DNA from 3 places in the Sphingosinithalassobacter sp. CS137 genome. Region 1 is predicted to be linked to each of the others. Evidence: predicted binding sites of a transcription regulator. Region 1 holds the regulator's gene; each other region holds the start of a gene.
What was found. Region 1 encodes LexA, which represses DNA repair genes until DNA is damaged. Its sites were predicted from a motif close to GTTCCNCNCTTGTTCT; they were not measured.
Positions count from the first base shown of each region.

Region 2: a site for LexA is predicted at 1,730-1,745, ahead of H7V21_RS08275 (ImuA family protein). Genes of this name have one in related genera too.
Region 3: a site for LexA is predicted at 1,654-1,669, ahead of H7V21_RS01620 (ATP-dependent helicase). Genes of this name have one in related genera too.

Region 1 is NZ_CP060494.1:798,596-801,867, forward strand. It holds gene glp (gephyrin-like molybdotransferase Glp) at 64-1,251, shown strand; gene lexA (transcriptional repressor LexA) at 1,306-1,989, shown strand; gene H7V21_RS03715 (hypothetical protein) at 2,055-2,198, shown strand; gene H7V21_RS03720 (ComEC/Rec2 family competence protein) at 2,304-3,272, opposite strand, start outside.
Region 2 is NZ_CP060494.1:1,671,517-1,674,788, reverse strand. It holds gene H7V21_RS08280 (Y-family DNA polymerase) at 1-1,035, opposite strand, end outside; gene H7V21_RS08275 (ImuA family protein) at 953-1,699, opposite strand; gene H7V21_RS08270 (ion channel) at 1,833-2,267, shown strand; gene H7V21_RS08265 (M3 family metallopeptidase) at 2,356-3,272, shown strand, end outside.
Region 3 is NZ_CP060494.1:348,393-351,664, forward strand. It holds gene H7V21_RS01620 (ATP-dependent helicase) at 1-1,650, opposite strand, end outside; gene H7V21_RS01625 (hypothetical protein) at 1,858-2,052, shown strand; gene H7V21_RS01630 (hypothetical protein) at 2,143-2,637, shown strand; gene rsmD (16S rRNA (guanine(966)-N(2))-methyltransferase RsmD) at 2,721-3,257, opposite strand; gene H7V21_RS01640 (pseudouridine synthase) at 3,257-3,272, opposite strand, start outside.

The DNA.
Region 1 (3,272 bases):
GCGCCTGAAAACCTGCTCGATCCGGTCTACACCTCCCGCCGCCCGAGGCGTAGGACGACGGGCATGACCGCACCGCTCCTTCCTGTCGATGAGGCGCTTGCGCGCCTGCTGGCGCTCGCATCGCCCCTTGCCGTCGAAGCGGTTCCGCTCGCCAGCGCCGCCGGGCGCTGGGTCGCCGAGGACATCGCCGCGCGGCGGACGCAGCCTTCCTCCGATCTCTCGGCGATGGACGGCTATGCGATCCGCTTCGCCGATCTTCCCGGCCCCTGGAGCGTGATCGGCGAGAGCGCGGCCGGGCGGCCCTTTGGAGGTACGGTGGAGCCGGGCGAGGCAGTGCGGATCTTCACGGGCGCACCGCTGCCGACCGGCACCGATACAGTGCTCGTTCAGGAGGAAGCCGCGCGCGACGGCGAGGCGCTCCGGCTGGCTGGCGAGGGGCCCGCCCATCGCGGCCGGAACGTCCGCCGCCGCGGGCTCGACTTTGCCGAAGGCGACCGGCTGATCTCCGCCGGCGATCGCCTCACTCCCGCCCGGCTCGCCCTGGCAGGTACTGCCGGGCACGGGGCGCTGCCGGTCCGCCGACGTGTGCGCGTCGCCATTGCCGCCACCGGCGACGAGCTGGTGCCGCCCGGCGCCGCCGTGGGCGTAGCGCAGCTGCCCGAAACCAACCGGCTGATGCTCGCCGCGCAGCTCGCCGATCTTCCGGTCGATCCGATCGATCTCGGCATCCTGCCCGATCGGATGGACGCGCTTGTCGCCGCGTTCCGCGAGGTGGATGCCGATGTGATCGTCACCAGCGGCGGCGCATCGGTTGGCGACCATGATCTGGTCCGGCCCGCCCTCGAAGCCGCGGGTGCGACCATCGACTTCTGGCGCATCGCGCTGCGCCCCGGCAAGCCGATGATGGCGGGCAGGCTCGGCGGCGCGGTCGTGCTCGGATTACCGGGCAATCCGGTCTCCGCCTTCGTCACGGGGTTGCTGTTCGTCCGCCCGCTCGTCGCGCATCTCTCCGGCGCTGCCGAGCCCGGAGTGCGCCCGCGCCGCGTGCCGCTCGGCGAGCCGCTGCCGGCAAATGGCCCGCGTGCCGATTATCTGCGCGCCGAACTGCGCGACGGCGCCGCATTCGCGTCCACGGTGCAGGACAGCGGGATGCTGCGCACGCTCGCGCGCGCCAGCTGCCTGATCGTGCGTCCACCGCATGTTCCCGCGGCGGAACGGGGCGACTCGGTGGAAATCCTAGACCTCGCTTGACTTGGCGAAACGTGTTGCTTAAACGTTCCGCGTCTGTTCTGACGGAGACGAACCATGCTCACGCGCAAGCAGCACGAGCTTATCTGCTTCATCGCTGATCGCCTCAATGAAACCGGCGTGTCGCCTTCCTTCGAGGAAATGAAGGACGCGCTCGATCTCAAGTCGAAGTCCGGCGTTCACCGGCTGATCTCGGCGCTCGAGGAGCGCGGCTTCCTCCGTCGCCTGCCGAACCGCGCCCGCGCGCTCGAGGTGCTGAAAGTGCCCGAGCGCGGCGAGGTGAAGGGCGGCTCGCGCGGCGAAGTCGTGCCGATCACGGCAGCGCGTGCGGCGCCGCGTCCGGCGCCCGAACCCGCGAACGACGTGGTCGAGATCCCGCTCCATGGCCGGATCGCCGCGGGTACTCCGATCGAGGCGCTCGAAGGCTCGACGATGCTGCCGGTGCCTGCCGCGCTGCTCGGCTCGGGCGAGCATTATGCGCTCGAAGTCGCGGGCGATTCGATGGTCGATGCCGGCATTCTCGATGGCGATTATGCGCTGATCCGGCGTACCGACGTTGCCCGAGACGGCGAGATCGTGGTCGCGCTTATCGACGATGCCGAAGCGACGCTGAAATATTTCCGCCGCGAAGGCGCGATGATCCGGCTCGATCCTGCGAACCGCACCTATGACGCGCAGCGCTACCGTCCCGATCAGATCCGCGTGCAGGGGCGGTTGGCGGGGCTGCTGCGGCGCTACTGACCAGCTTCTTCGGTTCCATTCGGATGGGCGGACCCCCATCTGATGGAGCGAAGGAGGCGCCTTGCATGAATCGGATCGAACAATTCCTGGCCGCGCGCAACAGCGGTGAAGTCACGTTGCTGGCGATCGTTGGCGGCATTCTGATCTTTGCGCTGGGAGTCGCCTTCGGCGAGGCGCTCCACCTTGCGCTGGACGCCGTCGGCGGCTGACCGCACATTCGGCGGACGGCCGCTGCACGCGCTCGCGCTAGCGTCCGCGCTACACTACCCAGCAATAGCATCCCCGCCCGTATTGCTGCCGCGAGACCCGGGCGTTCAGAAACCGGCGGCGGCCGATCGCATCTGCCAGGGATGGCGATCGCCTGGCGGCACCACGGTCGCCACTCGTTCCGTCGCGAAGGTGATGCTCACGCCGCCGGTCCGCGCGAGTGTAGCACGGTCGAGCTTCAACCAGCGCGGTGTGCAGGTGCGCGGCAGTCGCCGGTCGCTCACCACCACATCGGCGGTACGGCACAGCGCCACCAACTCTCCGATCGGAACATAATAGGCGCTGCGCGTGGCCACGATTCGCCAGTTCCGCCCGCCCTGGCGCACATCGGCGATGCACAGATCCGCGCTGCATCGTGCGCTCGGCTGTTCGGCGAGCGCAGCAAGATCCTCTTCCACCCCGCCATTCTCGCCCAGAGTGGTGCGAACATAGTCCCCCGCCCGGTCCCGCAGCAGCGCCATGCCGCCACCCGCAGTGCGAAGCGCCAGATGCCGTCCGTCGCCGGTGACGAGCAGATCCGGCGGCGGCGGCGCCAGCGTCCACAGCGCGCCCGCCGTCAGCGGAACGAGCCCGAGCAGCCGCGCCCGCGTCCGCCATAGTGCGATCCACAGTCCGCCCAGCACGACCAGCCCGAACGCACTCTGCGGCATCGCCGGCAGCGCCGCGACCGAACCGGGCGCGTTGGCAGTCGTGTGCGCGAGCCAGAGCAAGCCTTCGAGCGCGAACCCGGCGATCCACCACAGTGGCACGCCCAACCCGGCGAGGTCGAAAACGAGCGCCAGCGCCTCGATCGGCATGATGACGAAGGTGGTGAGCGGGATCGCGACGATGTTCGCCAGCGCGCCGTACAGCCCGGCCTTGTGGAAGTGAAAAAGCGCGATGGGGATCAACGTCACTTCGACGACGATTCCCGTGAGCAGCAGCGCGAGCATGCCGCGCATCAGCCGCCGCCACCACGGCTCCTCGCGGCGTGCGAACCACCCGCGAACCCGCCTGCTTTCGTGCAGCGCGACGAT
Region 2 (3,272 bases), 870 kb from region 1:
CGGTTCGGCGAAGCGGTGACCGGCGAGAATATGTTCCTGCGGGATGATCGGATCGAGCGGCTCGGGAGCGAGCCCCAGCGCTTGGTCGAGCCGTTCGGCGAGGCCGCGGCCGAAACGGCGGACCAGCGGCGCGCGCGGCATGGCCGCGAGCGTGCCGATGCGATCGACGCCCAGCCGGCGGAGCAGTTCGACTGCGGTGGACGCTATGCGCAGCGCCTCTGGTGGAAGTGCGGCGATCGCGGTGCGGTGCGCACCCGGAGGGCAGAGCAAGACCGGCTCCGGCATCCGGGTGACCAGCGCCCATGCCGCGCCCGCCGTGTCGGCCACGGCGATGCGCGCAGCATAGCCGCGCCGCGTCAGCAGACGCAGGATGCGCCGTGCCATCGCCTCTTCGCCGCCGAACAGATGTGCCACGCCGGTGAGATCGAGGAACAGGCCGTGTTCGCCGGCGCGTGCGACCAGCGGCGACCAGCGCCGCGCCGCAAGAACGGCAAGGCGGCGGAGCGCTTCCGCGTCGCCCTGTGGATCGGCAGGATGCACTTCGAGTCCGGGAAGCTGCGCGCGGGCGCTTGTAAGCGCCATGCCGGGCACGATCCCGAGCGCACGAGCAGCCGGGCATGCGGTGGCGACGAGGGTGCGGGTGCCGACACGATGCGACGTGACGAGAGGCAGGGTTGCTTTTCGCAATGGGGAAACCGGTGGATGGGCTCCTCCTCGCCCGTTTTCCGCGTGCGCAGCTTTGAACGGATGCTCCGCCGCTTCGCTGCGGCGGCCGAGCTCGCGCATTCTGGGCCGCTGGTGCGCCGGCAGCGCGTCGATCTCTTTGGCGCGTTCGGCGCGTGCCCAGCGGGCGCCAGGGCGGAATCCCGCCTCGCGCGGTACCGAACAGGCGTTCAGCCGCTCCGTCGCTGCCGCTGCTGCCAGCGGAGCGGCATCCACTGTACCGCGGCGCTCAGGCGGCGCGGCGGTCCGCTCCGCCTGCCGCAGCCGGTCGATCGGCCAGTTTGGCAGGTAGAGCGCAGCGACCCGTTTCATCGCACGCCTCCAAAATCCAGTCCGCAGGCTCGCCGCCCTTTTGGCGGACGAGCGAAACCTTCCAGCGCGCACGGCCCACGCCTTCCACCGGCAGCGGAGTCGATGGGGCCGCGCCGATGCGCCAGCGCGTCACCGCAGCCGAAGGCGCGCCCAGCGGATTGCCCCCGCTCCGCCCATGCCGCTTGAGCAGCAGCGCGATCGTTCGCCCACCTTCGGCTGCGAGTTGCAGCCGGCGCGTCGCGGTCATGTGCGCACGCTTCACTTCGCCGATCACTGCGCCCAGGCCGCGGTGGCGCAGCCCTTCCTCCATCAGCGCCAGCACCTCGGCGTCGTCGGAAGCCTCGGCATAAAGCACGCGCCGCGCCTCGAGCCCTGCCTGGGCAAGGCCGGGTGCAAACAGGTCCCGCCGCCGCACGACCCAGAGCACCGGGCCGAAGGCGCGCCCGGCGATCCCGCTGAGGAACAGCGTGGCGGAAGCATCATCGGCCAGATCGGGAGTCGCGCCGGCGATTTCGTGCAGGGCGTCGAGCCGCAGGCCGGTGCTCGCCAGCTTTGCATCGACCGCGCCGATTCCGAAGGGCAGCACGGGGCGCTTTCGAAAGCCCTGCGTCTCGATCGAACGTAGGGTTTCGCGGAGGTCGGCGAGAGCGGCGGCATCGGCCATGTGGAACAAACGACTCGAATCGGAACAATTGTTCCTATTCTGTTCCAACCTGCCGGAGAGTCAACGCCGTTCGGAGCCCCTGCCGCGCCTGCCGCGTTGGCCTCTCACGGCTGCCGTGAAACAGGGGAAGATCATGCAGGATGATTTCATCGCGCTCGCGCTGGGTGTGGGATTGGTGGGTCTGCTCGGCATCATCCACCACTATGGTATCCTCGCGACGCGCCGGATCACGCCCGATCCCAATAAGAAGGCGCATCTTTCGATGCTCACTCTCTTTCCCGCGCTCCTGCTGCTCCACCTCTTCGAAATCGCGCTGTTCGCCGGCGTCTATTACGAGATCGCGCGCTGGCCGATGTTCGGCGAACTTGCGGACACCTATCCGCGCACCTGGAGCGACTATCTCTACTTCTCGGGAATCAACTTCGCCACATTGGGCTATACCGAACTCAAGACCGACGGACCGATCCGGCTCGTAAGCATGATGCAGTCGCTGGGCGGGTTCATGATCATCACCTGGTCGGCGACCTTCATCTATTCGGTCTGGGGCGATCAATGGCGCAAGGACTGAGACCCAGGACGTCCACGGGGCGCTCAGTTGCCATTCAGGCGCCTTGTCCTACTATACCACCCATTGTTCCAGAATTCCGGAGAAATGAATGTCCTTCCGCTTGCGGATCGCGCTTCTCGCCACGACCTCGGCGCTCATGACCATGACCAGCCCTGCAACGGCCACGGCTCTGCAAACCGAACCTGCCGAGACCGCCACCACTCAGCAGGCGGCTGTCGACCCGGCGCCGCTGCTCGAACCCTGGACCGGCCCTTATGACGGCGTGCCGCCCTGGGACCGCATCACTGCCGACATGTTCCCAGCCGCCTTCGAGGCTGCGATGGCGAATGCGCGCACCGAGTTCGCGGCGATCCGCGACAATCCGGCGGCGCCCACCTTCGAAAACACGATCGAGGCGCAGGAGCGCTCGGGCGCGCAGCTCGGCCGGCTCTTCTCGGCATGGGGCGTGTACCAGTCGAATCTCGCCACTCCAGAAGTGCAGGCGATCGCGCGCGAATGGAGCCCGAAGCTCTCCGCCTTCTTCACCGAGCTCAGCCTCGATCCCGAGATGTTCGCGCGCGTAAAGGCCGTGTACGACAATCGCGAGCAGGCGAACCTCACGCCGCAGCAGATGCGGCTGCTCGAGCGCACCTATCGCGATTATGTCACGTCCGGCGCGTTGCTGAACGCCGAGCAGAAGGCCGAAATCAGCCGCATCAATCAGGAACTGGCCGGCCTCTACGCCGATTTCAGCCAGAAGGTGCTGGCCGATGAGGAGACTGCAATCTTCCTCGAGTCGCAGGACGATCTCGCCGGCCTGCCCGAAAGCTTCGCGGCCTCGCTGAAAGCCGAGGCGATCGAGCGCGGCCAGCCCGACCAATGGGCGGTGAAGAACACCCGCTCGTCGATGCAGCCCTTTCTGATGTATTCCACGCGGCGCGACCTGCGCGAGCAGGTGTGGCGCGCCTATGTCGATCGCGGCGACAATGGCGGCGCGAACGACACCAACCAGACGATCGCGCAGAT
Region 3 (3,272 bases), 450 kb from region 1:
GAAGGCGCCGAGCGTCTCATATTCCTCCATCGCGCGGACGAGCTCGGTGAGGTTTTCGAGCCGGCCGGCGGCCTCGGCCGAACGATCGGCCTGCCACATCGCGGTATAGCCAGATTCGTCGAGGATGATGCCCGCGAGCTCGGCGTGCGAGGGCGCCGAGCTTTCGCCCGCGGCGCCGTCCTCGTCGTCGCCGGCGCGGGAGGATAGCATCGCGCGCCAGCGGGCGATGTCGCCGATCAGATTGCCGAGGCTGCGCCGCGCCTGGGGCGTGAGTTCGTCGGTGTCGAGGATACGGGCCGCGGCGGTGGTGAGAGGTATCCCTTCGCGCCGGGCGAGCTGGTGAACCTTCGCCACCGCCTTGTCGCCGAGGCCGCGCTTGGGGGTGTTGACGATGCGTTCGAAGGCGAGATCGTCGGCGGGCTGGGCGACGACGCGCAGATAGGCGAGCGCGTCGCGGATCTCCTGCCGCTCGTAGAAGCGGAAACCGCCGACGATGCGGTAGTTCAGCCCGATCGCGATGAACCGGTCCTCGAACTCGCGCGTCTGGTGCTGGGCGCGGACGAGGATCGCGAAATCGTCGAGCGACTTGCCGGAGCGCTGGCCGGCCTCGATCTCCTCGCCGACGCGGCGCGCTTCCTCGGGACCGTCCCAGACGCCGATCACCTGAACCTTCTCGCCAGCATCGACCTCGGTCCAGAGCGTCTTGCCGAGCCGGCCCGAATTATTGGCGATCACGCCCGACGCCGCGCCGAGGATGTGCGGAGTAGAGCGGTAATTCTGTTCGAGCCGGATCACCTTCGCGCCGGGAAAATCCTTCTCGAACTTGAGGATGTTTTCCACCTGGGCACCGCGCCAGCTGTAGATCGATTGGTCGTCGTCGCCGACGCAGGCGATGTTCTTGCGCTCCTGCGCGAGCAGGCGGAGCCAGAGATACTGGACGCTGTTGGTGTCCTGATACTCGTCGACCATGATGTAGCGGAAGCGCTGCTGATAGCTTTCGAGCACGTCGCGATGCGTGCGCAGGATCACCAGCATGTGGAGCAGCAGGTCGCCGAAGTCGCAGGCGTTGAGCGTTTTCAGCCGCTCCTGATAGGCGGCGTAGAGTTCACGCCCGCGGCCGTTGGCATAGTGTTCGTTCTCGCCGGCATCGAGATCGGCGGGCGCGCGCCCCTTGTTCTTCCAGCCGTCGATCAGCCCGCCGAGCTGGCGCGCGGGCCAGCGCTTCTCGTCGAGATCGGCGGCCTGGATGAGCTGCTTGAGCAGGCGCAGCTGATCGTCAGTGTCGAGAATCGTGAAATTGCTGTGGAGCCCGACCAGCTCGGCGTGGCGGCGGAGCATCTTCGCGCCGATCGCGTGGAAGGTGCCGAGCCAGGGCATGCCCTCCACCGCTTCGCCGACCAGCCTGCCGACGCGCTCGCGCATCTCGCGTGCAGCCTTGTTGGTGAAAGTGACCGACAGGATTTCCGAGGGATAGGCCTTGCGCGTCCACAAGAGGTGCGCGAGCCGCGCGGTGAGCGCCGCGGTCTTGCCCGTCCCCGCGCCGGCGAGGACGAGCACGGGTCCCTCGGTGGTCAGCACCGTTTCGCGCTGCGGATCGTTGAGGCCGCGCAGATAGGGCGGGTCGGCTTGGGTCTGGGGCAGGCTGGTCACGCGCGAACAACTAGGGAACGGCGCGCGTCGGGGCAAGTCGGGGCCGGCGAGCGACGGGAACTCGAGCTGGGGGCGGCGTGGCTGCTTTGCCTGGCAAGAGAGCGGGCGCCGTCCGGCGCGCGCGTGTTCGTGCAGGCGCGCTTCCGAGCGGCGTTGCGCGGCCCTCGCGCTTCGCCCAGAATGGCGGCGCAACGGGGAGACGAGACGATGGACAGGCGCAGACGGCGCTGGCGATTGGGGCTGCTGGTCGGCGTGGCGGTCGCCGTGCTGTGGGCGGCATGGCGTCTGGGACCGGGCGAGCCCGGCCTGAAGGAGGAATGCACGCCCGGCCGCGTGATCGAACGCGACGATGCGGGCGAAGTCGTCGAGATCCGCAGGACCGAATGCCGCGAGGCGGAATAGCGGGCTCGCACAGACTTCCGCACGATCCGCGTCACCGGTAGCGTGCGGCGGCCGCCGCGAACGAATCGCGATGCGGCAGGACGAACCGAAATGCCATTTCTGATTGCGGCAGGGATGCTGGTGCTCGGCGGCAGCTGGGCACGGGCGCAGGATGCGGACAAGCCGGTGGTCCACGTCGATGCGGACCGCGCGGTAGGCGGCTGCATCACGCCCGAAGACGGCGCCCGGCCGCTGTCCGACTTCAGCGAGGCGGAACGGTATGCGATGATCGCCTGCGTCACCGCCGAGGGCGCGGAGCAGATCAATCGCCAGCTGCCACGGCAGATCGACGCGGGCACGACGCTGGAGCGAGTCGTCGCCTCCGGAACGACGCTCACCTATCACTATCGGCTCGACGTGAGCGCCGCAGAGTTCTCGCCGGAACTGGTGGAGCAGTTGAAGGCGGGGACGCGCGCGAACGTGTGCAGCCAGGAACAGATGCGCAATACGATGGCGATCGGCGGGGCCTATGCCTATGCCTGGACCGATCGGAAGGGCGAGACGATCGACACCATACGGATCGTTTCCTGCCCGGAGACGCACTGACCGGGCAGGCTCGGTCGCGCCGAGCGGCTGCGGCGGATTCCGCCCAGGCCCGCGAAACAGAAGCAGCGGGTCGGCGTAGGCGGTTAGACGGGACGCAGCAGCGTGAGCTTCGCCTTGCCGTGCACGCGCTCGGCATCGACTGCGAAGCCGGCGACTGCGACTGCCTCGTCCTTGCGCGTCTCGATGCTGATCCAGGTCGCGGGGCCGGTCCAGCCGAGCCGCGCAAGCTTGTCGAGCGCGACGAGGCCGGCTCCCGTGCCATAGGGCGGGTCCATCAGGATGCAATCGAGCGGCGCGGGCGCGGGGCCGAGCGCCAGCACCGACGTCGCGCGGATATCGGGCCGTATCCCCAGCTTTTCGGCATTGGTGCGCAGCGCATCGAGCGCGGCGCGATCCTGCTCGACGAAGAGGCACGAAGCGGCACCGCGCGACAATGCCTCGAACCCGAGCGCGCCCGATCCCGCGAAGAAATCGCCGACCGCGAGCCCTTCGAAGCTGCCGACCCGGCTCGCCAGCATCGAGAACAGCGCTTCGCGCGTGCGATCGGCGGTGGGGCGGGTTTCCTGCCCCTTGGGCGCGACGAGCGGGCGGCCACGCCACTGGCCCGAGATGATGCGCATCAGCGCTTCGTCCGC